Regions from separate parts of the Vibrio sp. 1249-1 genome, predicted to be linked through region 3. Evidence: predicted binding sites of a transcription regulator. Region 3 holds the regulator's gene; each other region holds the start of a gene.
What was found. Region 3 encodes PurR, which represses purine synthesis genes. Its sites were predicted from a motif close to TNANGNAAACGTTTNCNTNA; they were not measured.
Positions count from the first base shown of each region.

Region 1: a site for PurR is predicted at 5,719-5,738, ahead of glpX (class II fructose-bisphosphatase). Genes of this name have one in related genera too.
Region 2: a site for PurR is predicted at 1,022-1,041, ahead of purM (phosphoribosylformylglycinamidine cyclo-ligase). Genes of this name have one in related genera too.
Region 4: a site for PurR is predicted at 2,802-2,821, ahead of R7Z50_RS05075 (phosphoribosylaminoimidazolesuccinocarboxamide synthase). Genes of this name have one in related genera too.

Region 1 is NZ_JAWOWJ010000012.1:21,664-29,802, reverse strand. Features, by position in the region: gene ftsN (cell division protein FtsN) at 1-269, shown strand, start outside; gene hslV (ATP-dependent protease subunit HslV) at 385-936, shown strand; gene hslU (HslU--HslV peptidase ATPase subunit) at 960-2,291, shown strand; gene R7Z50_RS18575 (1,4-dihydroxy-2-naphthoate polyprenyltransferase) at 3,569-4,486, shown strand; gene rraA (ribonuclease E activity regulator RraA) at 4,563-5,069, shown strand; gene zapB (cell division protein ZapB) at 5,205-5,447, opposite strand; gene glpX (class II fructose-bisphosphatase) at 5,796-6,803, shown strand; gene R7Z50_RS18555 (helix-turn-helix transcriptional regulator) at 7,522-8,139, shown strand, end outside.
Region 2 is NZ_JAWOWJ010000005.1:359,160-367,298, reverse strand. Features, by position in the region: gene R7Z50_RS12335 (uracil-xanthine permease family protein) at 1-182, shown strand, start outside; gene upp (uracil phosphoribosyltransferase) at 299-925, opposite strand; gene purM (phosphoribosylformylglycinamidine cyclo-ligase) at 1,105-2,145, shown strand; gene purN (phosphoribosylglycinamide formyltransferase) at 2,297-2,953, shown strand; gene R7Z50_RS12315 (class II glutamine amidotransferase) at 3,343-4,188, opposite strand; gene lpcA (D-sedoheptulose 7-phosphate isomerase) at 4,239-4,814, opposite strand; gene fadE (acyl-CoA dehydrogenase FadE) at 5,191-7,635, shown strand; gene R7Z50_RS12300 (SulP family inorganic anion transporter) at 7,838-8,139, shown strand, end outside.
Region 3 is NZ_JAWOWJ010000002.1:92,072-100,210, reverse strand. Features, by position in the region: gene cmoM (tRNA uridine 5-oxyacetic acid(34) methyltransferase CmoM) at 1-73, opposite strand, end outside; gene elyC (envelope biogenesis factor ElyC) at 188-973, shown strand; gene torR (two-component system response regulator TorR) at 1,046-1,756, opposite strand; gene torD (molecular chaperone TorD) at 2,023-2,670, shown strand; gene purR (HTH-type transcriptional repressor PurR) at 3,140-4,144, shown strand; cyclic di-GMP riboswitch class I at 4,432-4,521, shown strand; gene R7Z50_RS03925 (TfoX/Sxy family DNA transformation protein) at 4,638-5,228, shown strand; gene R7Z50_RS03920 (TVP38/TMEM64 family protein) at 5,343-6,029, shown strand; gene R7Z50_RS03915 (DUF2007 domain-containing protein) at 6,050-6,370, shown strand; gene R7Z50_RS03910 (alpha/beta fold hydrolase) at 6,402-7,205, opposite strand; gene glgA (glycogen synthase GlgA) at 7,315-8,139, opposite strand, start outside.
Region 4 is NZ_JAWOWJ010000002.1:359,476-367,614, forward strand. Features, by position in the region: gene R7Z50_RS05070 (alkaline phosphatase D family protein) at 1-1,503, shown strand, start outside; gene R7Z50_RS05075 (phosphoribosylaminoimidazolesuccinocarboxamide synthase) at 1,582-2,685, opposite strand; gene R7Z50_RS05080 (SulA-like leucine-rich domain-containing protein) at 2,889-3,281, opposite strand; gene R7Z50_RS05085 (hypothetical protein) at 3,694-3,876, opposite strand; gene R7Z50_RS05090 (J domain-containing protein) at 4,054-5,028, opposite strand; gene R7Z50_RS05095 (OmpA family protein) at 5,105-5,764, opposite strand; gene R7Z50_RS05100 (DUF2786 domain-containing protein) at 5,982-6,677, opposite strand; gene R7Z50_RS05105 (DUF3334 family protein) at 6,886-7,566, opposite strand; gene R7Z50_RS05110 (FAD-binding and (Fe-S)-binding domain-containing protein) at 7,830-8,139, shown strand, end outside.

The sequences.
Region 1 (8,139 bases), on a different contig from region 3:
AAGTTGAAGTTGTGGCCAAAGAAATTGAAGTTTCTAAAATTCCTTACATCATGCAGTGTGGCGCGTACAAAACTCAGGCACAAGCCGAAGAGCGCAAGCTTGCAATCGCGTTCCAAGGGATGTCGAGCAAGATTCGTAAGAAAGAAGGCAGTTCATGGTATCGCGTGGTGCTAGGTCCGTATAAGTTCAAACGTGATGCAGAACGTGATCGTCATAAACTGCAACGCGCGAAAATCGAGCCGTGTGCGATTTGGAAAGAAAATCTTTAAACTCAGGCCCTAGGAGCTAAGATCCTAGGGCCTTTCTTTTTGCCCCCTTGAATCCCCATTTCTCCTCCCCCATATACTGAATTAAATCCAAAGAGAAATAATCAAGAGGTCGACTGTGACTACCATTGTATCTGTACGTCGAAATAATAAAGTCGTCATCGCGGGTGATGGCCAAGTATCTCTAGGCAATACCGTAATGAAAGGTAATGCGCGCAAAGTTCGCCGCCTATACAACAACCAAGTACTAGCGGGCTTTGCCGGCGGTACTGCGGATGCCTTCACCCTTTTTGAGCGCTTCGAAAGCAAACTGCAAATGCACCAAGGTCACCTAACCAAAGCGGCAGTTGAGCTAGCCAAAGACTGGCGTAGCGATCGTGCTCTGCGCAAGCTCGAAGCCTTACTTGCCGTTGCCGACGAAACCGCATCGTTAATCATTACCGGTAATGGTGATGTCGTACAGCCAGAACATGACCTGATTGCGATTGGCTCTGGTGGTGCTTACGCACAAGCTGCCGCAACCGCCCTACTAGAAAACACAGATCTAGATGCTCGTGAGATCGCGGAAAAAGCTCTCAATATCGCGGGTGATATTTGTGTCTTCACTAACCATCACCACACGGTAGAAGAGCTAGACTCAACAGTAGAGCCTGAAAAACCAACCGCGTAATCGTAACGAAGTAAGGAAAGAATATGTCTGAAATGACGCCTCGCGAAATCGTTCATGAATTGAACCGCCACATTATCGGTCAAGAAAAAGCCAAGCGTTCGGTTGCGATTGCACTTCGTAACCGCTGGCGCCGCATGCAGCTTGAAGAAAGCTTGCGTGCCGAAGTGACGCCAAAAAACATCTTGATGATTGGCCCTACTGGTGTTGGTAAGACTGAAATCGCACGACGCCTCGCAAAACTGGCAAATGCCCCTTTCATCAAAGTTGAAGCGACAAAATTCACCGAAGTGGGTTACGTTGGTAAAGAAGTTGAAACCATCATCCGTGACCTAACAGATGTCGCTGTGAAAATGACGCATCAACAAGCGATGGAGAAAGTGAAATTCCGAGCAGAAGAGCAAGCGGAAGAACGCATTCTTGATGCGCTACTGCCACCAGCACGTGATAGCTGGGGTCAAGCAGAGCAAACGGAAGAGTCTTCTCACACTCGCCAGATCTTCCGTAAGAAACTGCGTGAAGGCCAACTAGACGATAAAGAAATTGAAATCGACGTAGCCGCACCGCAGATGGGCGTAGAGATCATGGCGCCTCCTGGTATGGAAGAGATGACTAACCAGCTGCAAGGCATGTTCCAAAACCTGGCAGGCGACACTAAGAAAAAACGTAAGCTGAAAATCAAAGACGCAATGAAAGCGTTAGCGGAAGAAGAAGCGGCGAAACTGGTAAACCAAGAAGAGCTAAAAGAAGCAGCGATTTTCAACGTTGAAAACAACGGCATCGTATTTATCGATGAGATCGACAAAATCTGTAAACGCGGCGAGAGCTCAGGCCCAGACGTTTCACGCGAAGGTGTTCAGCGCGACCTACTTCCATTGATTGAAGGCAGCACGGTATCAACCAAGCACGGCATGGTAAAAACAGACCACATTCTGTTTGTTGCATCTGGTGCATTCCAAGTGGCAAAACCATCTGACTTGATCCCAGAATTGCAAGGTCGTCTACCAATTCGCGTTGAGCTAGAAGCACTAAGCAGCAACGACTTCAAACGCATTCTGACAGAACCAAAAGCCTCTCTAACAGAGCAGTACGTTGCGTTGATGAAAACGGAAGATGTGGACATCGAATTCACAGAAGACGGTATCACGCAAATCGCGGAAGCTGCATGGACGGTCAACGAAAGCACAGAAAACATCGGTGCTCGTCGCTTACACACCGTTATGGAACGCTTAATGGATGAAATCTCTTACGACGCAGCGGAGCAATCTGGCGCTAAATTCGTTATTGATTCCGCTTATGTGAAAGCACGCTTAGGCGACACAATTGAAGATGAAGATCTAAGCCGCTTTATTCTTTAATCGCAATCTATTTTACCAAAGCCCAGAACCTTGTTTCTGGGCTTTTTGTATAGAATGACGGCCACTGTGACAACACCTAAATCAAAAGTTCTCGTCATTCTAGCGAGCTCAAGTGAGACTAAGAATCTGCTAACAGCAGACGCCTATTCTTTCCAACTCACCTTAACCACGGCACTATTGGGACGATAGATTCTGAATCACCTCGTTCCTCGCTGTTCAGAATGACGGTTACTGTGACAACACCTAAATCAAAAAAGATCTCGTCATTCTAGCGAGCTCAAGCGAGACTAAGAATCTAGTAACAGCAGACGCCTATTCTTTCTCTCTCACCGTAACACTTCACAATCGGATGATAGATTCTGAATCACACTCGTTCCTCGCTGTTCAGAATGACGGTGACTTAGACAACATCTAGATCAAAAGCTCTCGTCATTCTAGCGAGCTTAAGCGAGACTAAGAATCTGCTAACAGCAAACGCCTATTCTTCCCCACTCACCTTAACCACCGCACAATCGGATGATCGATTCTGAATCACACTCGTTGTTCAGAATGACGGTGACTTTGACAATACCCAAATCAAGGATCTCGTCATTCTAAGAGCTCAAGCGAGACTAAGAATCTGCTAACAGCAGACGCCTATTCTTTCCAACTCACCTTAACCACGGCACTATTGGGACGATAGATTCTGAATCACCCTCGTTCCTCGCTGTTCAGAATGACGGTTACTGTGACAACACCTAAATCAAAAAGGTCTCGTCATTCTAGCGAGCTCAAGCGAGACTAAGAATCTGGTAACAACAGGCGCCTATTCTTTCCCACTCACCTTAACCACTTCACAAACGGACGATAGATTCTGAATCACACTCGTTCCTTGCTGTTCAGAATGACGGTGACTTAGACAACATTTAAATCAAAGGATCTCGTCATTATAACGAGACTAAGAATCTGCTAACAGCAGACGCCTATTCTTTCCCATTCACCTTAACCACTGCACAACCGGACGATGGGTTCTGAATCACACTCGTTCCTCGTTGTTCAGAATGACGGTGACTTTGACAACATCTAAATCAAAAGATCTCGTCATTCTAGCGAGCTCAAGCGAGACTAAGAATCTGCTAACAGCAAACGCCTTTCTTTCCCACTCACCTTCATCACTGCACAACCGGACGATAGATTCTGAATCGCCCTTTGACTTCTAGTTGAGTTGTTTTAGGTCAATAGCGTATCTGCCTCTTTGTGCTTATACTGGGCACATTGGTTACTAGCACGAAATTTCCATGAAACAATCTCTACAGATCTGGCTTGAAGCCGCTCGTCCAAAAACATTACCTCTGGCATTGGTCTCTATCTTAACAGGTAGCGTGCTCGCCTACTCGGCAGGTCATTTTTCACTGACAATTGCCATCATGGCTTTCGTAACCGCGACGTTGCTGCAAATTCTGTCCAACCTGGCAAACGACTATGGCGATGCCGTTCAAGGTACAGATAACGACAAACGCCTCGGCCCATTACGAGCGATGCAGTCAGGCGCGGTAAGTGCTAAACAGATGAAACAAGCGATTATCTTTAACATCGTTCTGACCGCCATTTCAGGCTTGGTGTTGGTTTTCTATTCACTAAGTTCACTGGAAAGCATTGTTACTTTTATCGGGCTGGGAATTCTGGCCATTCTCGCAGCCATTGCTTATACCATGGGTAGCAAACCATACGGTTACGTGGGGCTTGGCGATATATCAGTGTTCTTGTTTTTTGGTTTACTCGGCGTATCCGGTACCTACTTCTTGCATACCGGTCACGTAGACACCACGCTATTCTTACCTGCTTTAGGCTGCGGTTTACTCGCCGTTGCAGTACTCAATATCAACAATATGCGTGATATAGAGAACGACCGAGAGTGTGGTAAACGCACGGTGGCGGTACGCTTAGGTCAACGTAAAGCCAAACAGTACCACTTTATTTTACTTGGCGGAGCTATCCTTGCCTTTGCGGCTTACTTGTTAATTCAAGACAAACCCGTTTGGATTAGCTTGCCATTCTTACTTAGTATTTATTTCGTGGCCGATCATGGTAAAGCGGTTTGGCATACACAAAAGCCTGCTCAAATAGCACCAATGATGCCAGTCATCGTGAAATGCTCTCTAGTCACCAACGTTTTGTTTGCAACAATTGTGGTAGCTCAAACTCTAGTAAGTTAAAAAAGGATTGTCATTGCATTGACTTAATGCCTAGATATACTCAAAGACAACCAATTTCTGTTTAGAAAGGTACGCTATGGAATACAATACCTCAGCACTCTGTGATATCTACCTCGATCAGGTAGATGTGGTTGAACCAATGTTCAGTAACTTTGGCGGTCGCGCTTCATTTGCCGGGCAAATCACCACCATCAAGTGTTTTGAAGATAATTCGTTGATCCGCGAGACATTAGAGCAAGATGGACTTGGTCGCGTTTTGTTAATTGACGGTGGCGGTTCCCTACGTAAAGCCCTTATCGATGCAGAAATCGCAACCATTGCGGAAGAAAACGAGTGGGAAGGCATTGTCGTTTACGGCTGTGTTCGTGAAGTAGATGAACTTGAAGATATGAACTTAGGCATTCAAGCCCTCGCTTCTATTCCTGTTGGAGCGACAAGTCAGGGTATTGGCGAATTGGATGTACCAGTCAACTTTGGCGGCGTCAGCTTCTTACCTGAAGATTATATTTATGCTGATAGCACCGGAATTATCCTGTCGCCTGAACCATTGAATATTGATTTAGAGTTGGATGAAGAAGCATAGCGAGTCTTAGGTGTCTAAGTTATAGGGTCTTCTCTTAGCTATCAGCGCCTAGCCTTGTCTTAACATTTTCTACTTCCCTAAAACACAAACACCCGCTTAGCGCGGGTGTTTTTAATTTGGAATGAAGAAGCTGAATTATTCCACTTCGTCCATTTTGCCAAGTAGTGCACGAATGCGCTCTTGCCATTGTGCGTGCTCTTGCTGTGCTTGTTGTGCTTTTTGCTCTAGCTCTTCACGTTGAGAGCGAAGCTCGTTCGCTTCTTCCGCAAGTTTAGCTTTATCTTCTTTCAGCTCTTCGACTTCCATCTGAAGAAGAGTGATTGTGTCAACTGCAGTTTGAATTTTAGATTCTAGTTGTTCTAGTACTTCAAAAGACATCTTGGCCTACCTATGTTATTCCGTTGGGACGATGTGCGAGATTGATGCACACCTAACCTATATAAGGTTCATTCTACTCAGCGTCGCGATGAGAAACACTCACTATATTCGATATTTTGCATCATTCGGTCAAAAAATCAGCGCAATCTCACTAAACGCTGACTTTTCTTGTCGCCGAAGCATTTTTGAGCAAGGATTTTGCGTCCCGCTACGCTGAAAATCGCCCTAAGTATTGATCAAATTCAAGTTAGATAAAGTAAAAGCCTCGCAAAAAGGCAAACGTTTACTCGACCTTGTGATAGAATCGCCGCGCAAATTTTTCTTCCCTCTTGCTTACTTGGAGACATCATGAAACGCGATTTAGCAATGGCATTTTCCCGTGTGACTGAAGGTGCAGCTCTGGCTGGTTACAAATGGCTTGGCCGTGGCGATAAAAACGCAGCCGATGGCGCAGCTGTTGAAGTTATGCGCACGCTACTGAACAAAACAGATATCAGTGGTGAAATTGTCATTGGTGAGGGTGAAATCGATGATGCGCCAATGCTGTACATTGGTGAGCAAGTGGGTATTGGTGGTGATGAAGTGGATATTGCAGTCGACCCGATTGAAGGAACGCGTATGACGGCAATGGGACAATCGAATGCACTAGCCGTACTTGCCGCAGGTGAGAAAGGCAGCTTTCTTAAAGCGCCAGATATGTACATGGAAAAACTGGTTGTTGGCCCTGGTGCAAAAGGCGTAATTGACTTAGATAAGCCGTTAAAAGAAAACCTAGAGAACGTAGCAAAAGCCCTGAACAAGCCACTTGATACCCTAGTCGTTATTACCCTTGCGAAACCTCGCCACGATAACGTTATTGCAGAAATGCAAGCAATGGGCGTGCGTGTCTTTGCGGTGCCTGATGGTGACGTGGCTGCCTCTATTCTGACTTGTATGCCAGACAGTGAAGTGGACATGATGTACTGTATTGGTGGCGCGCCAGAAGGTGTAGTATCAGCAGCGGTAATTCGAGCGCTAGACGGTGATATGCACGGTCGCCTGCTTCCTCGTCACGAAGTAAAAGGCGATACTGAAGAAAACCGCATTTACGGCGCAGATGAACTAAAACGCTGCGATGAAATGGGCGTAAAAGCGAATGTTGTCCTCAAAATGGAAGACATGGCTCGTAGCGACAATGTGGTATTTTCAGCTACAGGCATCACTAAAGGTGACTTGCTGGAAGGTATCTCTCGTCAAGGCAATATTGCAACCACAGAAACGCTGCTCGTACGCGGTCGATGCCGAACTATTCGCCGCATCAAATCGACTCACTACTTAGATCGTAAAGATCCAGAAGTGCGTGATATTATTCTTTAAGCATTTCTCGAGGCTCTCGCTCAATCTGAGTGTGAGCCTTTCTTTTCGCACAACCGGACACTAGATTCTGAATCACTCTCGTTCCTCGTTGTTCAGAATGACGGTGACTTTAATAAGCTCTAAATCAAAAGAACTCGTCATTCTAGCAAGCTCCAGCGAGACTAAGAATCTGGTAACAGCAGGCTCCTATTCTTTGCTGGTCACCTTAACCACTGCTCAACCGGACGATAGATTCTGAATCACCTCGTTCCTCGCTGTTCAGAATGACGGCTACCATAGCAAGCTCTAAATCGAAAAAACTCGTCATTCTAGCGAGCTCCAGCGAGACTAAGAATCTGGTAACAGCAAACTCCGCTTCTTTCCCGCTCAACTAAGCCACTGCACAGCCGGACAGTAGATTCTGAATCACACTCGTTCCTCGTTGTTCAGAATGACGGTGACTTTAATAAGCTCTAAATTAAAAGAACTCGTCATTCTAGCGAGCTCCAGCGAGACTAAGAATCTAATAGTAACAAGCTCCTATTCTTTCCTGACCACCTTAACCACTGCTCAACCAAAAGATAGATTCTGAATCACCTCGTCCCTCGCCGTTCAGAATGACGACATATATTGGCTCATATGAACATAGCCCCTACAAATCCACACTCAAATTAAGTCAACACTTTTCTTTACTAACCCTATCGCGCATAATATGTACTGACGTATAAATGGTGGGTATATGAAGACCGTAGATAGGATATTGCAAATCGTTAAGCGTGATGGCTCCGTCACTGCAAAACAACTCTCCTCTGAGCTAGGTATGACAACCATGGGGGCTCGTCAGCACCTGCAAAGTTTAGAAGATGATGGCATTCTTTCTATCCATGACGTAAAAGTAAAAGTTGGTCGCCCTGCTCGTCATTGGTCTCTCACTCAAAAAGGTCATGAGCAATTTGCTGACCGTCACGGTGAGTTGACCATTCAGTTTATAGAAGCTGTCGAACATATCTTTGGCAAAGATGGACTGGAAAAAGTCACATCAGAAAGGGAAAAACTCACGTTACAAAGTTATCGTCAGCATCTTGAGCAATGCGACTCTCTGCAAAGCAAACTAGAAACACTCGTCACATTAAGAGAGCAAGAAGGCTATATGGCAGAGCTCGAGAAAGATGAGAACGGATTCATCTTGATCGAAAATCACTGTCCGATTTGTAAAGCCGCAACTCGCTGCCCAAGCTTGTGCCAATCAGAATTAAGTGTCTTTCAGTCTTTACTTGGACGTGACACCAAAGTAGAGCGTACCGAGCACATCATTAGTGGCCAAAGACGCTGCGTTTACCGCATCCAACAACTGCAG
Region 2 (8,139 bases), on a different contig from region 3:
TTGTTGCCGTAACCCTTGTGTTTGGCATTGGTGGTATGGCCTTCGGTATTGGTGAGTTCAGTCTACAAGGTGTGAGCCTATGCGGTATCGTGGCAATTATTCTTAACCTTGTGCTACCAAACGATTTAGGTGAAAACCACCTTGTGGATAACGCACAAATGGAAGAAGAAAGCGCGAAATAGTTCGTTTGCGCCGCTTTATTAGTTGGCGTGTCTTACTCTTCTCCTCTTGTAGATACAAAAAAGGCTTGGTTTTCACCAAGCCTTTTTCTGTTCAGTCATAGTAATACATCAAAGAATTACTTAGTACCGAAGATCTTATCACCTGCATCGCCTAGACCCGGAACGATGTAGCCTTTGTCATTAAGCTTCTCATCGATTGCCGCAGTGTATAGCTCAACATCTGGGTGTGCTTTTTCTAGCGCTTCAATACCTTCTGGTGCAGCAACAAGTACTAGCACTTTGATTTGGTTACAACCTTTCTCTTTTAGGAGATCGATCGTAGCAATCATAGAACCACCTGTTGCAAGCATTGGGTCAACAACAAGCGCAATACGCTCCTCGATGTTTGAAGCAAGCTTGTTGAAGTAAGGAACTGGCTCAAGCGTTTCTTCATCACGGTAAATACCCACAACACTGATACGTGCGCTTGGCATGTGCTCAAGAACTCCATCCATCATGCCTAGACCTGCACGTAGGATTGGCACTACGGTTACTTTTTTACCTTTAATCTGGTCTACTTCTACCGGACCGTTCCAACCATCAATGGTCACTTTTTCTGTTTCAAAGTCTGACGTTGCTTCGTAAGTAAGTAGGCTACCGACCTCAGTCGCTAACTCACGAAAACGTTTTGTGCTGATGTCACCTTCTCTCATTAGACCAATTTTATGTTTTACTAGAGGGTGCTTTACTTCAACAACTTTCATGTCCATCTCCGGCTATAGTTGGCAATATTTAAACAAACCTTCAGATTATACATGATTTTCACAGGGATATCAGGATAAATCACTAAAGAAAAAAACAGACGCAAACGTTTGCTATCTATGTTTAAGCACTGTTAGAATAGCGCCGTTTTCATATCCAACTTAATACCGAGGACTTCCCTGTGAGTGGTAACAACTCTTCTCTTAGCTATAAAGACGCTGGTGTAGATATTGATGCAGGCAACGCGCTTGTGGATCGTATTAAGGGTGCGGTAAAACGCACTCGTCGCCCTGAAGTTATGGGTGGTATCGGTGGTTTTGGCGCGCTATGCGAATTGCCAACTAAATACAAACAACCTGTACTGGTTTCTGGTACTGATGGCGTTGGCACAAAACTTCGCCTAGCACTGGATATGAACAAGCACGACACGATTGGCATCGACCTAGTGGCAATGTGTGTAAATGATCTTATCGTGCAAGGCGCAGAGCCACTGTTTTTCCTAGATTACTACGCAACAGGCAAACTAGACGTTGATACCGCAGCGGATGTTATTTCAGGTATCGCAGCAGGGTGTGTTCAAGCAGGTTGTGCCCTAATTGGTGGCGAAACTGCGGAGATGCCGGGCATGTATGAAGGCGAAGACTACGACGTAGCTGGTTTCTGTGTTGGCGTAGTAGAAAAAGAAGACGTGATTGACGGCACGAAAGTCGCTGCTGGTGATGCACTTATCGCTGTTGGCTCAAGCGGCCCACACTCAAACGGTTACTCCCTTATCCGTAAGATCCTAGAAGTATCTGGTGCAGATAAGAGCGAAGAGCTAGCAGGCCGCACTATTGGTGAGCACCTACTAGAACCAACAAAAATTTACATCAAGTCAGCACTTAAGATGATTGAGAAACACGACATCCATGCGATTTCTCATATCACTGGTGGTGGTTTCTGGGAAAACATCCCACGCGTACTGCCTGAAGGCACGAAAGCAGTTATCGATGGTAACAGTTGGGAATGGCCAGTTATCTTCAAGTGGCTACAAGAGAAAGGCAACGTCGACACACACGAAATGTACCGCACATTCAACTGTGGTGTAGGTCTAATCGTCGCACTACCGAAAGACCAGGCAGACGCAGCAGTTGCTCTTCTTAAAGAAGAAGGCGAAAACGCGTGGGTGATTGGTCAAATCGCACAAGCAGACGCGAACGAAGAGCAAGTTGAAATCCAATAATTTGCAAATCGAGCTCAAAAGATAAGAAGAATGAGGACACTAGATGACTAGGTCCTCATTTTGCTATCTAGAACACTAAAAACCATTCTATTAGTAGGTAGTTTAGAAGCTACATAACTCCAACCTACAATACCAAGGCGCTCTCGACATCATGAAAAACCATACCCTAAAAAACTTTGTGGTCCTCATCTCGGGTAACGGAAGTAACCTGCAAGCTATCTTGGAAGCTTGCGAAGACAGCATGCCAAACGCACGAGTGGCAGCCGTGTTCTCTAACAAAGCAGATGCTTTTGGTTTAGAACGTGCAAAAAAGTTTGATGTAGACGGTCACTTTGTCGACCCTAAAGCATTCAGCTCGCGTGAAAGCTTTGATGCAGAGCTAATGAGTCAAATAGATGAATACCAACCAGACGTGATTATTCTTGCTGGTTACATGCGCATTCTGAGCAGCGCATTTGTTTCTCATTACATGGGTAAGATGATCAATATCCACCCTTCTCTTCTACCAAAATATCCTGGGCTACACACACACCAGAGAGCAATTGATGCTGGCGATAAAGAACATGGTACGAGTGTGCACTTTGTAACGGAAGAGCTTGATGGTGGCCCTGTCATACTGCAAGCAAAAGTTCCTGTGTTCGAAGACGATGATGCTAGTGTACTTGCGGCACGTGTTCAGGCGCAGGAGCACCGAATCTACCCTATGGTGGCTAAGTGGCTGGTAGACGAGCGGTTGATCATGAAGGATGGTAAAGCCTATTTAGATGGCGCAGAGCTTGGCGTACATGGGTACGCCTCAGATGAGTAGCCCTGAATAATAAACTCCAAGCACAAAAGAGCAGCCTGAGGGCTGCTCTTGGTTGTTTTAATACTTATAAACTTGATTCAAGAAAACCATGGTGAGACTAGAAACCTAAAACCCAACATTCTAAAAAATCCCATAACCACTTGAGTAACATAACACTCGGAAAGTAGATTCTGAATCTGGTTCGTTCTTCACCGTTCAGACTGACGAGGTGTTTTATGAGAAATTTCTATCAGTTACGTCTTTACAGCAAGCCTTAGCGAGACTAGGACTCTACTACCAGCACTCTAGAAAGTAAGAATGCTCATCCGTATCCGCCCTCGGTTTAAAACGCATAAAAATAAAGCTCGCGATTAAGCGAGCTTTATTTTTATATTCAGAGTAAGAGACCATCACTCTAACGGTTCGGTTGGCGCTTGATTGCCCGGCTTAGCCGCCGCAAACGGCACATTTACCAGTTCAGAGGCATTATTTTTGACTAGTTCACCTAGGTGAAACAAGCCGTATTCGCCAGGTTTCATACGCTGCCAAGCTTCGTTGCCCGTCAAAGGTTGAGTTGCGATCACAGAAACGATATCGTGTGGCGTTGTTTCTTCTTGGAAGTTAATTTCCACATCTTCATCAAGCAACGCGGCTTTTCCAAACGGTGCGCGTCTTGTGATCCAATACAAATGATTGGTGCAATACGTCATTACATACTCACCATCACTCAGAAGCATGTTAAATACACCCTTCTCTCTTAGCTCATCACAACATTTAGCAACATATAAGAATACCGACTCCATATCCTTTGGTGGCTCAGGATATCGATCTTCCATTTGCTTCAATAACCAGCAAAATGCCAGTTCACTATCTGTTTCACCGACAGGTCGATGTCGACCTGTATGCAAGTCTTGATAGCCAGAGAGCTGACCGTTATGCGCAAACGTCCAATACCTACCCCACAGCTCACGTGTAAAGGGATGAGTATTTTCTAAATTAACACCACCACGATTCGCCTGTCGGATATGACTAACGACCGCACGACTTTTGATGGGATAATTTTGTACCAACTCTGCAATTTTAGACTCACAACTTGGCTTGGGATCTTTGAAGGTTCGAAAGCCCTTCCCTTCGTAGAAGGTGATCCCCCATCCGTCACGGTGTGGGCCGGTTCGACCTCCACGCTGCATGAGCCCAGTAAAACTGAAACAAATATCCGTTGGAACATTAGCGCTCATACCGAGCAATTCACACATGGTTTAAAAAACTCCCTAACAACACAGCTCGAAACGGTGGCCGTAAACGATTATTCCATCTCTTTTTCGATCAACTGAATGATGATATGAATAATCTTAATATGAATTTCCTGAATGCGGTCTGCATAACCAAAGTGTGGCACGCGGATTTCAATATCTGCAAGGCCTGCCATTTTGCCGCCATCTTTACCTGTTAGCGCAATCGTCTTCATGCCTTTCGCTTGTGCTGCTTCAATCGCTTTCAGGATGTTACCTGAGTTACCTGAAGTCGACAGACCAAACAGTACGTCACCTTTTCGACCAACCGCTTCTACATAACGTGAAAACACGAAGTCATAACCAAAGTCATTACTCACACAAGAAAGGTGGCTTGGATCTGAAATAGCAATACCAGCATAGCCAGGACGATTTTCTCGGTAACGGCCTGTTAGCTCTTCGGCAAAGTGCATTGAATCACAGTGAGAACCACCGTTACCACACGACAATACTTTACCATCTTGCTTGAATGAGTCAGCAATCATTTTCGCCGCTGCTTCGATTTGCGCAATGTTATGGTCATCGCTTAAAAATTTGTTGAGCACTTCAGCAGCTTCGTTTAATTCACTTCTAATCAGATCATGGTACATAAGACGTTCTCTTTATTATTTCGGCTTCAGTCAGCTCTTGACTCACTGAGCAAATTGTTCTGATACCAATTTGGTATCGGACATTTCATAAACCGGAACTCGGGTTTGATTACTCTGAGTTTACCCACAAACGAGAATTAGTGTCGATAGTGAACCAACAGATTTAGATTAGTGATGGTAATAAACTTGTCAACTTGCTCATGAAACCATCACTCAAATCTCAACTTTAGAATTTTAACTCTACTTAGATCACTTTTTATCCAATCTTATGTTTTACATTTCCTTAATATTTTGATTACACTTAAACCAACTGGTTAGACCTCTTACCTAACATGCAGACGTACAAAACTTATAAAGTCTGAAAAGGAAAATATATATGGACATCTTGCTCTCAATCATCACGATGGCGATCGTGCTAGGCATTACGCTCTACCACCGCATGTCTCTCGTGAAATCTATTAGCTTACTCACCGCAGCCATGCTGGCTCTTACAGTAGCTGGTACTGTCGGCGTTATTGGTTGGGCGATTTACGTTCTCGCCGCAGCTGTGCTCGCGGTTCCTGGCGTACGTCAGTCTTTAATTAGCCGCAAAGCGTTAGTGCTTTTCAAGAAAGTGCTGCCAGCTATGTCTCAAACCGAAAAAGAAGCGTTAGACGCAGGTACCGTCTGGTGGGAAGCCGAACTATTTAAAGGCAAACCAGAGTGGCAAAAGCTACACGCAATTCAAGCACCTAAGTTAAGTGCGGAAGAACAAGCCTTTTTAGACGGCCCTGTGAATGAAGTGTGCGCCATGGTGAGTGATTTCCAAGTGACCCATGAACTCGCGGACTTACCGCCAGAAGTTTGGCAATACCTGAAAGATCATAAGTTCTTCGCCATGATCATTAAGAAAAAGTACGGTGGTCTTGAGTTCTCAGCATACGCGCAATCACTAGTACTACAAAAACTAACGGGTGTTTCTGGCGTTCTATCGTCTACCGTTGGTGTTCCTAACTCTTTGGGCCCAGGTGAGCTACTGCAACACTACGGTACTGAAGATCAAAAAAATCATTACTTACCGCGTCTAGCTGAAGGTAAGGAAATCCCTTGTTTCGCCCTAACAAGTCCAGAAGCGGGTTCTGACGCTGGATCTATTCCAGATTACGGTGTGGTCTGTAAAGGCGAATGGGAAGGAAAAGAAGTACTGGGTATGCGCCTGACTTGGAACAAGCGCTACATCACCCTAGCGCCAGTCGCAACCGTACTAGGCTTAGCATTTAAACTTCGCGATCCTGAAGGTTTGCTAGGCGACAAAGAAGATCTTGGCATCACTTGTGCGCTTATCCCAACTGATGTCAAAGGTGTTGAGATTGGTAACCGACACTTCCCACTCAATGTGCCATTCCAAAATGGTCCAACGCGCGGTAAAGACATCTTTGTTCCTATCGATTTCATTATCGGTGGCGAAAAAATGGCGGGCCAAGGTTGGCGTATGCTGGTTGAGTGTCTGTCGGTTGGACGTGGTATCACGCTACCTTCAAACTCAACAGGTGGCATCAAAACTGCGGCAATGGCAACCGGTGCTTACTCACGTATTCGCCGTCAGTTCAAACAGCCGATCGGCCATATGGAAGGAGTTGAAGAACCATTAGCACGCTTGGGTGGTAATGCTTACGTGATGGATGCAGCAAGCAACTTAACCGTTGCGGGTATCGACTTAGGTGAAAAGCCATCAGTAATCTCAGCTATCGTGAAGTATCACTGTACGCACCGCGGCCAGCAAAGCATCATCGATGCAATGGACATCGTAGGCGGTAAAGGTATCTGTATGGGACCTTCTAACTTCCTAGCTCGTGGTTACCAAGGTGCGCCAATCGCAGTAACGGTTGAGGGTGCTAACATTCTAACACGCTCAATGATCATCTTTGGCCAAGGCGCAATCCGTTGCCATCCGTACGTTCTTGAAGAAATGAACGCGGCGTATTCTGAAGCAAGTAATGCTGTCGAGAAATTTGATAAAGCGCTTGCTGGTCACGTGAGCTTTACAATGAGTAACCTAGTGCGCAGTATCTGGTTTGGTTTGAGCGACGGTCTGGGCTCTTCATCACCAACCAAAGATGCAACCAAGCGTTACTATCAACAATTGAACCGTTACAGTGCAAACCTTGCTCTGCTATCGGATATCTCAATGGCAGTGCTAGGTGGCTCTTTGAAGCGTAAAGAGCGTCTATCAGCACGTCTTGGTGACATTCTAAGCCAGCTATATTTGAGCTCTGCGACGTTGAAACGTTTTGAGCAAGATGGCCGTCCAGTCGAAGATTTACCATTAGTACACTGGGGTCTACAAGACAGTTTGAAACAAGCGGAAGTGGCAGTAGATGAATTCTTAGCAAACTTCCCGAACAAAGTAATTGGCCGTGCGCTACGCGTATTAATCATGCCATTTGGTCGCGTACGCAAAGCACCAAGCGATAAACTAGACAGTAAAGTGGCGCGCATTCTACAAACGCCAAGTGCAACGCGCTCACGCATTGGTCGCGGTCAATACCTTGAACCAACCGAGCACAACGCAGCAGGTAAGATTGAGCTTGCGCTGTCAGTCATTCTTCAAGCTGAACCTGTGTTTGACAAAGTATGTAAAGCGCAAGGTAAGCGTCGCCCATTCTTACGTTTGGATATGATTGCTCAGGAAGGGCTAGAGCAAGGCTTTATCACGCAAGAAGAAGCCGATCTACTCAGAGAAGCGGAGCAGCATCGTCTAGATACAATCAACGTTGACGATTTTGAGCCGGAACTGCTTGCCGCAAAGCCGCTATACCCTCAGATGGATAGTGTCGCGTAACTCTAGAATCTGAGACCACAAACGGGAGTATCAGCTCCCGTTTTTTATTGCTTCCAGAATCGGATTCATAACACCTCACACTACAAAGCCCCCCTGCGCAATAAAATCCTCGCACTCCAATCTTTCTCCCGATTTCCAGTGATAACTAACTCACAGACGTTCCAACTAAGCGGTGTATACTTTAAGTAACTCACTCACATATATGGTAAATCCGTTGGCTAAAATATTACTCGCACAGTGGTTCCCAGGGCTTGTTCAGCTTAAGCATTATCAAAAAGAATGGTTTGTTAACGACTTTAGAGCCGCCTTTTCTGTTGTCGCGGTTGCACTGCCAGTTGCCATAGCTTACGCACAGTTAACTGGTGTATCCGCAATTGTCGGTCTGTATTCGTGTGTACTGCCAATGTTGGTTTACGCCATGATGGGCACATCTCGACAACTCATTGTCGGACCCGATGCAGCAACCTGTGCAGTGATTGCTGCTGTTGTGACACCACTTGCCGC
Region 3 (8,139 bases):
CCCCTTTATCGGAGCCGTAAATATTTTTTGCAAATTTGTGGGCGATATCGTCGAAATTGCGGTCTTCTGTCACTTCTGCTGAGTTATCATAACGGATTGTGCCGCTATTCTGTCACAAGGAAAGCAGGAATAAAGAGGGTTATCCTCATTTTTATTATCAATTGATGTTTTTTCGGACTATTTATGTATGTTTGAGCTGAAAAAAGTTATGTCAGCCTTGTTAATGCCCCTTCCGGCATTGCTAATCATAGGCTTGTTAGGTCTTGCTCTCATTAGTTTTACCACCAAACGTAAAACTGGCTGCTTTGTTGTTCTATTCTCTTTTGTCGGCATTTTTCTTGTTGCCTTCCAACCTGTTTCAACCAAGCTTCTTATGCCGTTAGAGCGAGAGCATAAAGCCTTTTTGCCAGTTTCTGGCACCATCGACTACGTGATGGTTTTAGGGAATGGTCATGTTATCGATGACGAAATTCCACCCACCTCGCAGTTAAGCCGTGCAGCATTAATGCGCTTAACTGAGGGCATTCGTATTTTAAGAATGTATCCAGGCGCGAAATTAATCTTATCCGGCTATGCTGGCGGATCTGAAATTAGCCACGCGCGAATGATGGCGAACGTTGCCCTTGCGTTGGGAGTCGCGAAATCCGATATCATTTTATTAGAAGATGCGAAAGATACGTGGGAAGAGGCGCGTCAAGCGGCTGCATTCGTTCAACAAAAGGAGATTGTGTTAGTCACTTCTGCGAGTCACATGAGCCGTGCATTGTATGAGTTCAACGCGGCAGGCATTAAACCAATCCCAGCCCCGACCAACTTCTTAGCTATTAGCGAAATCAGTCAACCTTGGGATAAATACTCACCTAAAGCGCGTTACTTAGAACAAACAGAGCTTTATTGGCATGAGTACTTGGGCAGTATTTGGCAAAGGTTGCGTGATACTGTCGGACAAACACCAATGGTTGAAGCAAACTAGTATTATCTTGAAGCCACAAAAAAGGAGAGCCGAAGCTCTCCTTTTTCTTTTTACGATTGAGTTATGCTCAAACTAGTCACCAGCAAACATATAGCCTTCGCCGTGTACCGTTACAAAAATCTGTGGGTTCTTAGGATCGAACTCCATTTTTGCGCGCATACGTCGAATAAGAACATCAATGGTGCGGTCATTCGGCGCATCCACTCGATGGCTGATCATGTTCAAAATACGCTCACGACTTAACACCTGGTTAGGATAAGACGATAATGCCACCAAAAGTTCATACTCTGCTTTAGTTAGTTTTACTGGCTCACCGTTGCGGCTAAGTGCGCGACGTTGAATGTCGAATGTCCACTCCCCAAAGCGCACAATGTGCTCTTCACTGATTTCATTCGCTTTCGAGCTGCCACTGCGCGCTGCTGAAATACGCCACAGCAAGTTTTTAACGCGAACTAACAGCTCTCTCAGTTCAAAAGGTTTTGTCACATAATCGTCAGCACCCATTTCTAGGCCTACGATTTTATCAATGCTATCCGTGCGTCCTGTTACTAATATGATACCAATATCCGATTGGCTACGTAACTCACGAGTAAGCATCAGGCCGTCTTCACCAGGCAGGTTAATATCCAGCATGATCAGGTCTACATCGCCCGCTTGCAAAACTTCACGCATTTCTGCGCCACTCTCTGCTTCGCTGACTTGGTAGCCCTCATTTTGGAAATATCCCGCAAGCTTACTACGAGTTACAACATCATCTTCTACGACTAATACGTGATAGCTCATTTACACCACTTTTCTGTCTTCTTATTATCCAAGACGTATTCTATTCATAACTAGTAACATTTCTAGTCATAGATACATTAAAACGCAAGATTTAGCGTTTTTATTGATTCAAAACAAGCTTGCCCATTGCTATTAATAAACGGTCATTTTTGACCATAAAACATAACAATTATAGTTACTGCTATTCATTTTAATTGATTACACTTAGGGGATATCCCTAATTGACTTTGTGATGCATGACTTGAAGCATCATTCAGGAGCCCAAAATGCAAGAAGTGAAAGCTTTTAATGAAAAACGCGCTGAAATTTACTGGTGGTTTTCGAGCTTGTTCGCAAAAGAACTAACAGAGAAAGAATTGGAAGCCTATCACAGTGTTGAAATTCGCAGTTTTCTCGCAGGTTTAGGTGAAAATGAGTCGCTGAAACCAGCTGTTGATAGCCTAGTTGATGCATTGAATCGGTTACAAGATCGTGAAGATGCACAACTAGAGCTTGCAGCTGACTTTTGTGAACTGTTTTTGAAGACAGAAAAATACGGCGCTCTTCCTTACGCATCCATGTACATTGGTGAATCAGGTTTACTGAATGACAAGCCAGCTGAGGAAATGGAAAAGTTGATGGCTGAATTTGGCGTTCAAGTAGACGAAAACCTAAAGGAACCTGCGGATCACTTAGCCGTTGAGCTCGACTTTCTCGGGAACATGATTATCCGCTCAAACGAGCTTGAACAAGAAAAACACATGGAAGAAGCCTTCGTTAAACAAAACGACTTTATCCAGCAACAATTGATGTCTTGGTTACCTCAGTTTTCAGACAAATGTAAAAAATTCGACGAATTTGGATTTTACTCGAGTGTCGCGAAACTATTAGTTGCATTTTGTAAACTAGACAGCGCCTACCTTCTTGGTGAATAATTGCCGCCTATTTTTAGGGAGCCTGCCTATCGGGCTTCCTGTATGCCTGAAAGTGACCAATTGTAAGTAACTTGGGTATAATATTCGTTTGCCTTAACTTAGCGCAAAGACGCTTGGTTATTTAGCAGTCAAAATGTGACTTCAAATACACAAATCTCTTGCTGAAAACATTGCTAGTCAGTCCACATAGGGCTAAAATGTGAGCGCAAACGATTAAATATGATTTATATGTAAACCGCTGAAATATAGCGGTTTTTGTGTTTTCTTAACAGGTTGATGGCAATTTCTCATCAGATAGAAAAAAAGATAAAATTCATCGACCGATGCTGCTACGTACCCTTTTGTCGCACTTGGATCAACCGCTGCCGAGACACTTAGCGCCAATTTTATATTGCTAGGTGTGAAACCATTAGAGCATCAGGTACATCCAATACGACATATTTCAGTAGCTCGATACAGGACACCATTTATGGCCACGATAAAAGACGTTGCTCGCTTAGCCGGCGTTTCCACTACGACAGTTTCGCACGTTATCAATAAAACGCGTTTCGTTGCAGAAGCAACGCAAGAAAAAGTAATGAAAGCCGTTGACGAGCTGAATTACGCGCCAAGTGCCGTTGCACGCAGCCTAAAATGCAACTCAACTCGTACGATTGGCATGTTAGTAACTCAATCAACTAACCTATTTTTCTCAGAAGTGATTGATGGCGTTGAGAGCTACTGTTACCGCCAAGGCTATACTCTGATTTTATGTAACACAGGCGGGATTTACGAAAAACAACGCGATTACATTCGTATGCTGGCTGAAAAGCGCGTTGATGGCATCCTAGTGATGTGTTCTGACTTAACCGAAGAACTAAAAGAGATGCTTGACCGTCATGCGGACATTCCTAAAGTGGTCATGGATTGGGGCCCAGAGAGCTCACAAGCAGACAAGATCATGGATAACTCAGAAGAAGGTGGCTACATTGCAACCAAACATCTGATTGATAATGGTCATACGGATATCGCTTGTCTAAGCGGTCATTTTGAAAAGCTTGCTTGCCAAGAGCGCATTGCAGGTTTCCGTCGCGCAATGAGCGAAGCGAACCTAGCTGTAAATGAAGACTGGATCCTTGAAGGTAACTTTGAATGTGATACGGCCGTATTAGTTGCAGATAAAATTACCGCAATGGACAAGCGCCCGACGGCGGTATTCTGTTTTAACGACACAATGGCTCTAGGCCTAATGAGCCGCTTGCAACAAAACGGGATCAAAATTCCTGAAGATATTTCAGTGATCGGCTACGACAACATCGAGCTTGCGGAATACTTCTCTCCACCGCTAACGACTATCCACCAACCTAAACGTCGTGTTGGTAAAAATGCATTCGAAATTCTACTTGAGCGTATCAAAGATAAAGAACACGAAAAACGAATTTTCGAGATGCAACCTGAGCTTGTAATTCGAAATACTGTGAAAAAAATGAACTAAATTTCACTGTATTTAACCGTGTTAAATAAGCGCTCTACAGGGGCGCTTATTTTTTTGGAAAAATTAAGCATTCTCTAATACTTCACACCACTCTAATAACAATTGACTAACGTTAACTCCCTGTTTTATATAAATGTAATATATATTAAGAACTCCTTTTCAAAGGCCAATTTGCACCTTTCCATATGCAAAATAGAGCATTCAATCTATCATTTTTATTGAACCGAAATCACACTTTTAACGCTAAACCGTGATGTTAATTCAATATAAGAAGTATGCTCATTGTGTCACGCACAGGGCAAACCATTCGAAAGAGTGGGACGCAAAGCCTCCGGCCTGAACCATATTACGATATGGAAGGTAGCGGGGTTACCGATGGCAAGTGTGTAAGCAATGACTTTACTCTGTAATGACATTGTTTTTACGCATGTTTGCTACTCTCTCGGACCTGACTTTTGGTGGCGTAATATTAATTACACCGAGATAACAAAACATGGATAAACCGATACTCAAAGACTCTATGAAGCTATTTGAGGCACTTGGTAATATCAAGTCGCGCTCAATGTTTGGTGGCTTCGGACTATTCGCTGATGAAACAATGTTTGCACTAGTGGTAAACAATCAGCTTCATATCAGAGCAGACCAAAAAACTTCATCTGACTTCGAGAAACAAGGGCTAAAGCCTTACGTTTATAAAAAACGTGGCTTTCCAGTCGTTACAAAGTACTACGCTATTTCCAGCGATTTATGGGAATCAAGCGAACGCTTAATCGAAGTAGCGAATCAATCATTGAAAAAGGCAAAGCTTGAGAAAGAACAGCAAGCAAGTACAAAGCCTAACCGTTTGAAAGATTTGCCTAACTTACGACTGGCTACCGAGCGCATGCTAAAAAAAGCCGGCATCGAATCCGTAGAGAAGCTTGAAGAGGAAGGTGCGCTTAACGCCTATAAAGCGATAAGAGATACGCACTCTGCAACCGTCAACATTGAGTTGCTATGGGCACTAGAAGGTGCTATCAACGGCACTCATTGGAGTGTGGTACCTCAAGCTCGCCGAGATGAGTTGATGAACGGCCTCCAATAAAAGTCGGCCTAAAAACTATCTTGTAAAACCGCAGTCTAATCTGCGGTTTTTTTGTGAAATTTTTTCGGTTTTCCTACTGTCTTATTACATATATCCCAAATTGGAATCAAAATTATGAATAAGAAACTGATTTTAGGTCTCATCCTACTAGCGGCTATCGTCTTTTTAGGTATTAACTTTGGCCAGTATTTAACCTTAGAGAATGCAAAAGCCCAACAAGAAGCACTAACTACATACATCGATCAGAATTTTGTATTCTCGGCTGCGATTTACTTTTTTACCTACATTGCAATTACCGCTTTTTCTATCCCAGGAGCGGCAGTAGTCACCTTACTTGGTGCAGCCTTATTTGGTTTTTGGACAAGCTTGCTACTGGTTTCTTTCGCTAGCACTATGGGGGCAACACTGGCCTTCTTGAGCAGCCGATACTTATTGCGTGACTGGGTACAAAACAAATTCGGAAATAAACTCAACGCAATTAATCAAGGTGTCGAAAAAGACGGAGCTTTTTATCTATTTTCCTTGCGTCTAATCCCTGTATTCCCTTTCTTTCTAATCAACTTAATGATGGGCTTAACGCCGATGTCTGTAGGTAGATTTTATCTCACTAGCCAAATAGGTATGCTGCCAGGCACAGCCGTATATCTGAATGCAGGTACTCAATTAGCAACAATTGAAAGCCTATCGGGCATTGTTTCACCCGCAGTATTAGCGTCTTTTGCGCTATTGGGACTATTTCCAATCATCACTAAATGGGTTATGAATAAAGTAAGGCCGACACCAAGTCAGCAAAACTCGTAATTGGTGAAGTGGGTATTTTGATGAAAATATTTATCGCTAAAAACCCAGCAGAAGCACACATTGTATGTGAGCTGCTTAAAGTGGAACAAATTTACTGTGAAGTTCGTGGAGAAGGTATTTTCGGCTTAAAAGGAGAACTGCCGTTTGGTGATGATACCGATCCTTATGTGTGGCTTTTTGACACTGCACAAAAGATGAAAGCTGAAGAAATAGTAAAAGCATATCGAAAACAATCCGATAGGCATGAGTATCAAGATTGGCAATGCCCAAAATGTCATGAAATAAACGAAGGGCAATTTGGTGCATGTTGGCAATGTGGATATCAACTAGGAGAGCTATAGCGGCTCTCCTATTCAGTGGATGCACTCAGTTTTAAGCACATACAGCTTGCTGTTTAATAAACTCGATGGAGTGTTGATTGAAGTCTTCTGGACGCTCTACATTGCATACATGACCACAATTCGGGATTTCTCGTAGAATGCTGAGCTTATGTGCTGCAACCATTTCTTTGACAGGTTTAATAAACATGTAATCCCTGTCGCCCATTAAGTAAAGAGTCGGAATGGGTAACTCTCGATCTTTAAAATATTTCATTAACGGATTTACATCAGCGGCGAGAATAAACCAACGTTTAAATTCTTTTTGGCAAAGCTTCTTGGCTTCGCGAATAAAAAGGTGGCGAGATTCTCGTTGGCTTCTTTGAGGCATAACAATATAAGCGAACAGTTTGTAGAGCCACATGTACGGTAGGATATGCTTACAAAAATTACCTAATTTCACCAATATCTGAGAGCGAGTGTTAAGCCTTGTGACAGCACCGCCGAGCACCATCGAACGTACGCGCTCTGATGACAATTCAGCAAGGTTTCGAACAATAATAGTACCAAGCGACATACCGACAAAATGAGCGGATTGGATCTTTAAATGGTCCAATACTTTCAAAATATCTTGGGTAACTTCCGTAAAGGTATAACGGCTAGCAATGAGCTCTTTAAGTAACTGATTTGACTTTCCATGACCTCTTAAATCGATCAGCAATAAGTTAAAGTGTTGCTTGTAAGCTTTAATTTGCTTGAACCAGATAGAAGAGCTACCACCAGCACCGTGCACAAATACAACCCACTCATTACTAGTAGGGTGCAAATAGGTTTTATGAAAAAGTAGCGGCTGGGTCATATTGAGTATCAAAAAGATCGTGCTATTGAGTAAAAAGCCATCCTACCACACTCCCCTTACTCAAGATAATAAAGGCACCTCATTCGGTGCCTTTCGTTACAATTTTAAGTCAAACTAACGCTGAGTGGTAAAGCTGCAAATAAGATTCTGCGGCCTTTTGCCAACAAAAGTCTCGTTGCATCGCGTGCAACTGTACTTTATTCACTTCAGGCTCGTTTTGAGCGTAGAGCAACAGTGCCCTTAGCATCGTTAACAACAATGCCTGCGGTGTCGGTTCGAAAAAAACAAACCCCGTTGCTTCAGATGGGTTTACATCATAATCGCTAACGCTGTCCTTTAAGCCACCAACACCGCGTACTATCGGTAATGTCCCATAAGCCATACTATAGATTTGGTTTAAGCCACATGGTTCAAACTCAGAAGGCATCAAGAAGAAATCAGAACCAGCTTCAACGATATGCGCAAGTTCATTGTCATACGCTTCTACAAAGGCAAATTTGCTAGAAAACTGCGCGGCAACCTCTCGTAACTGAGCGGCAAGAACAGGGTCTCCGGTCCCAACGACAACTAGCTGAACATCGTGCTTTAAAAAATCGGCCAAAGCAGGCAACAAGTAATGAACGCCTTTCTGCTGGGTCAACCGACAAACCATACCGAACATAGCTACATTTTTTTCGGGCAAATTTAGTCGTTGTTGTAATGCTTTTTTACAAGCTTTCTTCCCTTGCGACATACTTTGCTGGTCGGCGCAGTAATTAACCGGCAAGTAGGTATCAGTTTCCGGATTCCAAGCACTGTAATCACAACCATTCAAGATGCCGACTAAGTCCTGCGCGCGTTGCTGAAACTCCCAAGCCATGCCGTGACTGCCAAGCTCTGTTTTTAGTTCCTCTGCGTACGTAGGGCTAACCGCGTTTATCTTATCTGCATTCAT
Region 4 (8,139 bases), 270 kb from region 3:
ACCTCAGCAAGCTACGCAGATGTAAGCTGGCAAGTTTCTTCTAATGAAAATTTTACTGATATCGTGCAAAGTGGCACTTTCGCTACAGATACGAGCCGAGATTTTACGGTAAAAGTTGATGTTCAAAACCTCAACGCAAATTCTCACTATTACTATCGATTCATGGTTGGAGATGTCACTAGCGAAGTCGGGCAAACTCAAACATTACCAGAGGGTGGTGTAGAAAAGGCATCCATGGCCGTTGTTTCTTGTGCAAACTATCCTGCTGGTTATTTCCATGTGTATCGAGAGATCTTAAATCAACATGAGCAAGAACCGTTTGATGTGGTACTTCATCTCGGTGATTACATTTATGAGTATGGGGCTGGTGGCTACGCTAGTGAAGATGCTGAGGCACTAGGGCGAGAGCCAAGCAAAGGCACTGAATGCATTACCTTAGATGATTACCGAAAACGGTATGCGCAATATCGCCAAGATGCTGATCTGCAAGCGTTACATGCGAGCCTACCAATGATTGCAGTCTGGGATGACCATGAGCTTGCAAATGATAGTTGGAAAAATGGTGCGGAAAACCATCAAGAAGAGGAAGGCAGCTTTAATGATCGTCGTGCAGCTGCGGCTGCCGCGTGGACAGAATGGTTGCCCGTTCGTGAAAACACTTTCTCAAACATGCTGATTTACCGTCAGTTTTCGTTTGGAAGTTTAGTCAATTTGATGATGCTCGACACGCGACTTGTGGGGCGTGATAAACCGTTGGATTATTTCTCGCTCAGCTCACCAACGATGGAAGCGATTGGCGGTTTAGTTGCTCAGTCGCGCAGTCAAGACCGAGAGCTGTTAGGCGGTGACCAACTCGCGTGGCTGATGGATGCGTTCAGTACGCACGACGCAACTTGGAATGTGCTAGGGCAACAAGTGTTAATGTCTCGTATGGAGTTGCCAAGTTCGGTTATGACCGCGATGTTTCAATTGTTTACTGCCACTGAAGAACAAAAAACAGAGGCGTTATTAGCGGTAAACTCTGCGATTACGGGTTATCTCTCTGACCCAAGTTTAGATACCATTGCTTTGCCATATAACCTAGATGCATGGGATGGTTACTACGTTGAGCGAGAGAACGTTTATCAACTGGCCAAAGCCAGCAGTGGTAACTTTGTCTGTTTGGCAGGAGATACGCACAACGCATGGGCAAGTGAGCTTAAAGACGTATCTAAGCATCCTATCGGGGTAGAGTTTGCGACTAGCTCTGTGAGTTCCCCTGGGTTAGAAGCCTACCTCGCGTTAGACCCTGTTGCGATCACTCAAATGGAATACACGCTGCCGCACTTAGTGTCAGAATTACAGTGGGCAGACATCAAACAGCGTGGCTTTATGCGCGTTACTTTTACGCCCGACAAGGCAGAGGCGACCTGGTATTTCGTATCAACGATTAAAGACAAAACATATCAGGTGACGACCAAGTCAGCCTCTACAACAGATGGCACTACGTTAAATATCGGCTAAACTGAGCCTAATACGAAAAAAGTCCGCAAGCTAGTGCGGACTTTTTATTGGAAAGCATTTAGCAATCTAGCGACAGTGCTAGTCAATCAATCCGTATTCTTTGCTCAGAACTTCGATGATTTCCGCTTTCGGATTCTCACTCAAATGAATCGGCTTGCCTGTAATCTTCTCGGCAATACCAATGTAGGTGCTCGAAATCGCCATCAAAGATTCGACGGGTAAAGCATTATCACGAGCGAGTGCTTCACGCTCTGGCATACGTTCTTTATTTAGCAAGATATCTGGGTCAGGGAAGTGGTTAAGTAGGAACTGGCGGAAACCTTCTTTTGAGTTCTCTACGATGTGACCTGCTTGGTACTCTTTAGCATCCCATATACGAGACGAGTCTGGTGTACCCACTTCATCCATGTAAATCAGCTTTTCATTGCCAGCAGCATCATGAACATAACCAAATTCGAATTTGGTATCGACAAAGATTTGGTCGATTTCTTCTAACGCTTGGCTGATAACGTTAAAGCCTTCTTTCAGCAATTTTTCGTAGAGTGCGATATCGTCAGCGCTTGAGAAGTTAAATGCTTCGTAGTTGTCTACGATGTTTTGACGAGTAATATTTACGTCATCCGCTTCTGGCACACCGGGAATGCCTTTTAGAATGCCTTTTGTGGATGGGGTCATTAGCAACTCTGGCAGTGCTTTGTCTTTTCCTAACCCTTCAGGAAGTTGGATTCCACAAAACTCGCGCTCGCCATTTGCGTAAGCGCGCCACATCGAACCCGTGATGTATTTGCGGCAGATGGCTTCGATTTTTACCGGTTTGGCTTTTTGTACAATCCAAACAAAAGGGTGAGGAATATCTAGAATATGGCTATCTGCTAAGCCATTTTCTTTGAACAGTTTGAACCAGTGATTAGAAATTGCATTAAGCGCAGCCCCTTTACCTGGGACACCATTAAGACCACCTTCAGCATGCCAAATACAATCGAATGCAGAGATTCGGTCGCTAATCACCATGATAGCCAAAGGCGCATCTGGAGCGACATTGTATCCTTTTTCTTTGATCAGTCGGGCGCTGTCTTCTTCAGTTAACCAGTAAACTGAACGAACTTTTCCACTATGAACGGGTTTATGGGTGCGAATTGGCAGGTCGTCATTGACGGCAAGTACTTGATTAGCAAGGCTCATTGCGACATTCCTATCATCTTAATCAAACGTCAGAAAGAGAAGATATTCAGCAAAATGTGGGCGCTGAATAAATCGAATGTGGGCATCATACCAGAACTATTTTAACTCGCCAGAGAAAAAGCAAACGTTTGCCTATTTTCTTTAATACAAAAAAAGCCCCCTTAAAAAGGAGGCGAGATGCAGGATGGATAACGTCGAACTTATTAGTGGTACTTATTAACTCTGCCTTCGACGAAAAAGACTTCACACTGATAGCGCTGCGCCATGTCGCGCAACATAGATTGATTCATAAGTGCAATTTTATTGGATGCGACAACAGCACTGGCATTGCCTGATCGGATGGCTTTTATCACGATCTCGACTTCTGAAAGCTGTTGAGAGGGCTTCATTTGAATAACGTTTTTACAGCAAATATTAGAAGCAGTGAGTTGTTCAAAGTCTGGACGAGGGCAGTCTGCTGTAAACAAAATCCATTGTTTCTGCTGCGATAAAACAGCCAGCTTAGATAGAAGCTGATCCGAAACGGCCATGGGCTTAGTTGCTTGTGCCAATACGTTGTAACGAGAGTATGTATGAGATTGACTTTGTAACTGCATCTTACTGTTCCTTTATACATGCTGTATGCCTATACAGTAGTTTGTTTTGGCGACCTGATCAACAAGTTTCTCAAAAGTTATTTGCGGTTTTTTGAAAAGGAAATAAAAGAATTTTACTTTAAGTAATTGAATTTATTTGTTTATTTTTTATTTCTGATATGTCTAACATCAATTTAAAAATGTGAGGTGAGTAGAAAGTTGGACGAGAGACATACAGGGGTTTACTACTGTATATACAGGTGTTTTTCACGGACAGTGGTTTGTATACAGTGGAAGAGGGCTGATAACCGATGCGACATGCTATGTAGGATAGGAGGGAATACGAGATAGAGATTGGAAATAGGCTTGGGAGATCAAAAAAGCGCCTTATAAAAGGCGCTTTTGAAAATCAGTTCCATTGATTCCGTCTTGCTTAGCTCGCTCGTTGCAAACGTTCGCGCATTTGCAATTCGCCTTGGTTAAATAGGCGCACGTCGATTTTTGCCATATCGTAACAAGCTTTACATGAGTAGTGGTGCTTGCCATCTAAATAATCGTGACGAGTTACAAGACTAGGTTTTTTACACCAATCACAGGTGCCTTCTTCAGTGAACATTGATTTTCTCCCCACCTAGATTAATTTGAGTCGTTAGGTGTTATTTTGCGCCGGGCATTATGGCATAAAAGCGCGACTTAAGTTAAATGTCTGTTAATTTCTTTGAGAGGGAGATCGATTGCGGTGTTTGATTATATGGGAATAAAAGCATGGTAGCCAAAGTATCCTGACCTATTTTTACTGTTTTGTAACATTTTGTGAGACGAGCTTAAAGGCATGATTGAGTCGCTTCATTTCTTCTTCACTGCCCCTTGTGTCAGGATGATAAAGCTTTGATAACTGTCTATAGCGTAGCTTGATTGCCTGTAAATCAGGGATGGTTTGTGGTGTGTAGCCAAACATAGCACACGCGACGCTTAGCTTATGGTTTTCTGCCTGAGTTTTGGATTTCTTAAATTCTCTGAATACTTTCTCTAACTGACGCTTCAGTTGCTTGTTCGTAAACTCTAGCTCTTTTATTTTTTCCGCCATTCGTTGATTTTGGCTTTCCCCTTTGGCTTCACGCGCTTTTCTATTCTGCTTGAGTTTTTTGATCACGAGGAAACTTAAGCCGCTGATGATGAGTATCGCCGCTAGCCAAATCAGCCATAGAAACGGCGAGTGTTCTACTTTGGGGTTTGCAACTGTGCTTTTCTCTTCCTGTGCTTGCTCCGCCTTTTTATCGAGCGACTTTATTTGCGAGACTTGTTTAGCTCGCAGTTGGTTGAAGCGCTGCTCTAACAGTTGATTATAAGCCTGTTCTGCTGCTGGATTATGCTGAGAAGCCATTTGATACAAAGCTTCAGTCAATTGAGATGCTGTGACCTTATCTTGATTGCGCTGAATAAAGTTAGCGAGAAGAAAGCCCCGATCGGTTGGGTCATTGAGTGCGATAGAGGTTAGCCAATATAACGCTTGTGTTTCATTTTTTTCGCCATTTATCCCTTTAGCAAAGTCGTTCGCGAGCTGTTTTTGCGCAGGGAGGTAACCTTGGTTGGCGGATTGCTCTAGCCAGTAACGCGTTTCTGGTGAGGCTTCAGCTTTGTGTGATGCCAATAATTGCTGTGCATACTCATATTGTTCGATGGGGTCAATTGGAGCTTGAGAGGCAAGCGAGTAACCAGAAAAGCTGAGGCTAAATAAGCAGAGTAGGGCAGACGTTTTGACAGACATTAATATGTCAGGCCTAACGATAATGGTTAGGCCTGCTCCGGTAATTTTTTATTATTACCGTTATGGTGCAACCAAATTACTTCAGTGGCAAGATCTGGATTTCAACACGACGGTTGCACGCACGACCTTCAGAAGTTTGGTTTGAGCAAATTGGGTTACGTTCGCCGTAGCCGCGTGCAATTGCACGACCAGGTGCAACGTTTTGAGATACTAGGAATTGACGTACGGACTCTGCACGGCGCTCTGACAACGTTTGGTTGTATGACTCACTACCTGTGCTATCCGTGTAACCGTCAATAACGAGACTGGTATCTGGGTACTCAACTAGGATGCGAGCAACACCGCGTAGAGTATTATGGATACTAGCATCAAGCTGGTAAGAGCTTGAAGAGAAGCCGATACCGTTTTCCATACGCAGTAAAAGCTGATTTTCACCAACACGCTGAACTTGTACGCCAGAGTTTAGCAAAGCGCGACGTAATTCCGCTTCTTGTTGGTCAAAGTAGTAACCAACGCCAGCGCCAGTCGCTCCGCCTGCGGCTGCACCAATGAGTGCATGCTGACGACGTTCTTTAGCATCATCACCCGTTGCTAGGCCGATTGCTGCGCCAGCGATCGCACCAATAAGCGCGCCTTGCGTGGTGGAGTTAGTTTCGTATTCACCCGTTGTTGCATTTTGGCGTTGAGTGGCTTGACAGCCAGTAAGAGCTAGCACTAGAGCTAGTGCAATAGGCATCTTTTTCAAGGGAAAATCTCCGTATAAAACTGAGGCGAAACCATGCCTCATAATGGGATGCGAATTATGAATAAACAAGCATTAATATTTGTTATGAGAAAGTAAGATTGATAAGAGTTTCTGTAAGAAAATTCCTATCAATACTGCCAAAGCTCTCAAAGTAAGCCCCATCGACATCGAAGTCATTGCTGCTTATGTGAATCCTTTACTATCCTGGCTATTTCGATGAATCGCCCAACATTTTGCGTGCTTGTTCGCCGCCCACTCCACGGTTAACTGAAACCTTTCTACCTTTCTTTAAGCCCACTTCGTAGTCTTCAGTTAGGTTTTTCATCGCTTCTTTCAATTGCTTCTTGAACGTTTCGCGGTCAATGTTTTGGAATTCTTTATCAATATAGTCATTAATTTTATTGGCCGACTCTTCATCTGGAGAAATAATTGGCAATTTTTCAATCGCGCCTTCCACCCAGCCAGATACAAATGAGTTCACACGGCGAGTCACTTCCTGAGAAGAGGTGCCTGTGCCAGCAAAGCTGTTTCGGAATTGTCCGGTACTTTCGTTCATCTCGCGATAAACAATATCGAAAGCAAATGCAGCAAAAATAGCGCGATCTGCTTCACCGATAAATTCGACACGTTTGAGCCCTTTGTGATTCAACAATACTGCTTCGACACCGAATTTTGTGTTAATGCCGCGAATCACTCGCAATATGGTAGAACTGATGTTCGCTGGTAGCAGATGAGAAGATTGTGTTTTTCCCATTCTGATGAACTCAATATCGTCTTTATCGAGACCATATTTAAGCATGAGGCGATGTGCCATTTTGATAGCATTGGCAGCCTCATTAACATTAGCGGAATTGCCCAGTTCTAAGCACTTGGCGATTTTTTTCAGAGCTTTTTGTTTATCCATCGACAACCAGTAACGAAAGCAGAAAATTTATGAAGTCAGACATATTACCTTTTTTGACATAAAAACGAAATACAAGGTGGGACTGAAGATAATTTCTGCACATAAAAAGAAGCCTCGCATTAAGCGAGGCTGGCGTTTTAGTTCGTCGTAATCAGTATGAAGTCGTACTTGTGTCTAAGAAGCCATTCTTCATTAAGATTCGTTAGAATTACAACCCGAGCTGGTTGAGCAAGTCATCGGCATCATCGTTTGAACCCGACGATTTAGATTCTTTCTCAGCCAACTGTTTACGTGTTGCCTCTAAAATGTCGTCTGGGTTTTCGTCTTCAGCAACTTCAAACTCTTCCAGTTGGATGAACTCAGTTTTATCCATTGCTAGCTCGAGATAGAAAATATTGTTGTTTTCGGTGGAGAACGTCACTCTGCGCGCTTGAGGGCGGTCAAGGTTGGTATCAACTTGTAAGATAACTTGCTTATTCAGCGCCAGCATTTTTGGTTGGTTTTGTGTGATGTTCGTTTGCAGGTCTTTACGAATTTTATTAGTGAAGTCTCCGACCAGTTGATTCATGAGTTCACCCAGAACATCGCCTACCTCGTCAGAAGTATGAGATATTGCCAGCTCTTCTTCTGGCATGCCCATATTACGCATGTAGTTGGTGTAGATCTCCAGTGCGGCTTTTGCCGTAAAATTAATCACAACTAGCCCGGTAAATCCGCCATCAAACAGAACAAAACAGCCAAAATCTGGTTTGAGGCTAGTCTTGTGGATTTTTTGCACCATTGCTGAATAATTTACTTGAGAAGATGTCGCCGAAGTAAGTACGCCAGAAACAGACTGGCAAAGTTTGAGAAGGATATCTTCAGTGGTCACAATTTTATTTTTTTTCATTCTGAAAACTCATCTAGAAACGCGATTCGTTCCCCAATGTAAGGCATCAAGCGTGAAAAAATAAAGCATAAGTTTAATTATTGTATCGAGATTCTGATTTGCTCGTCTTTTTAAATGTTGTAAAGTGACGAAATTCAAAGAGTATTACTTCACTAACTCTTTTGTGGTGTTTTTTTTCGCTTAGCGCCAATTTGTATGAGAAGTGAGCAAATAATTACACAACCCGCAGCTGATCGGATCAGCGTCGTAGGGGCAGGAAGCAAATGTTACCAAGATTACACTCGCAAACTGATGTCGATCCTCTTGTTCTTAGTTTTCTGAAAGAGCTTGAGCACGCCGGATTCACTGGCGATATCGAAAGCCAATATTCAAGCCGACTAGCGGTTGCCACTGACAACAGTGTTTACCAGCAACTTCCTCAGTCTGTCGTTCATCCCAAAACGACAGAAGATGTTTCTCTCCTCGGGAAACTGAGCAATAAAGAAAAGTACGAACGAATTACCTTTTCACCTCGTGGTGGCGGCACAGGGACCAATGGTCAGTCGCTAACCAAAGGTATTGTGGTGGATATGT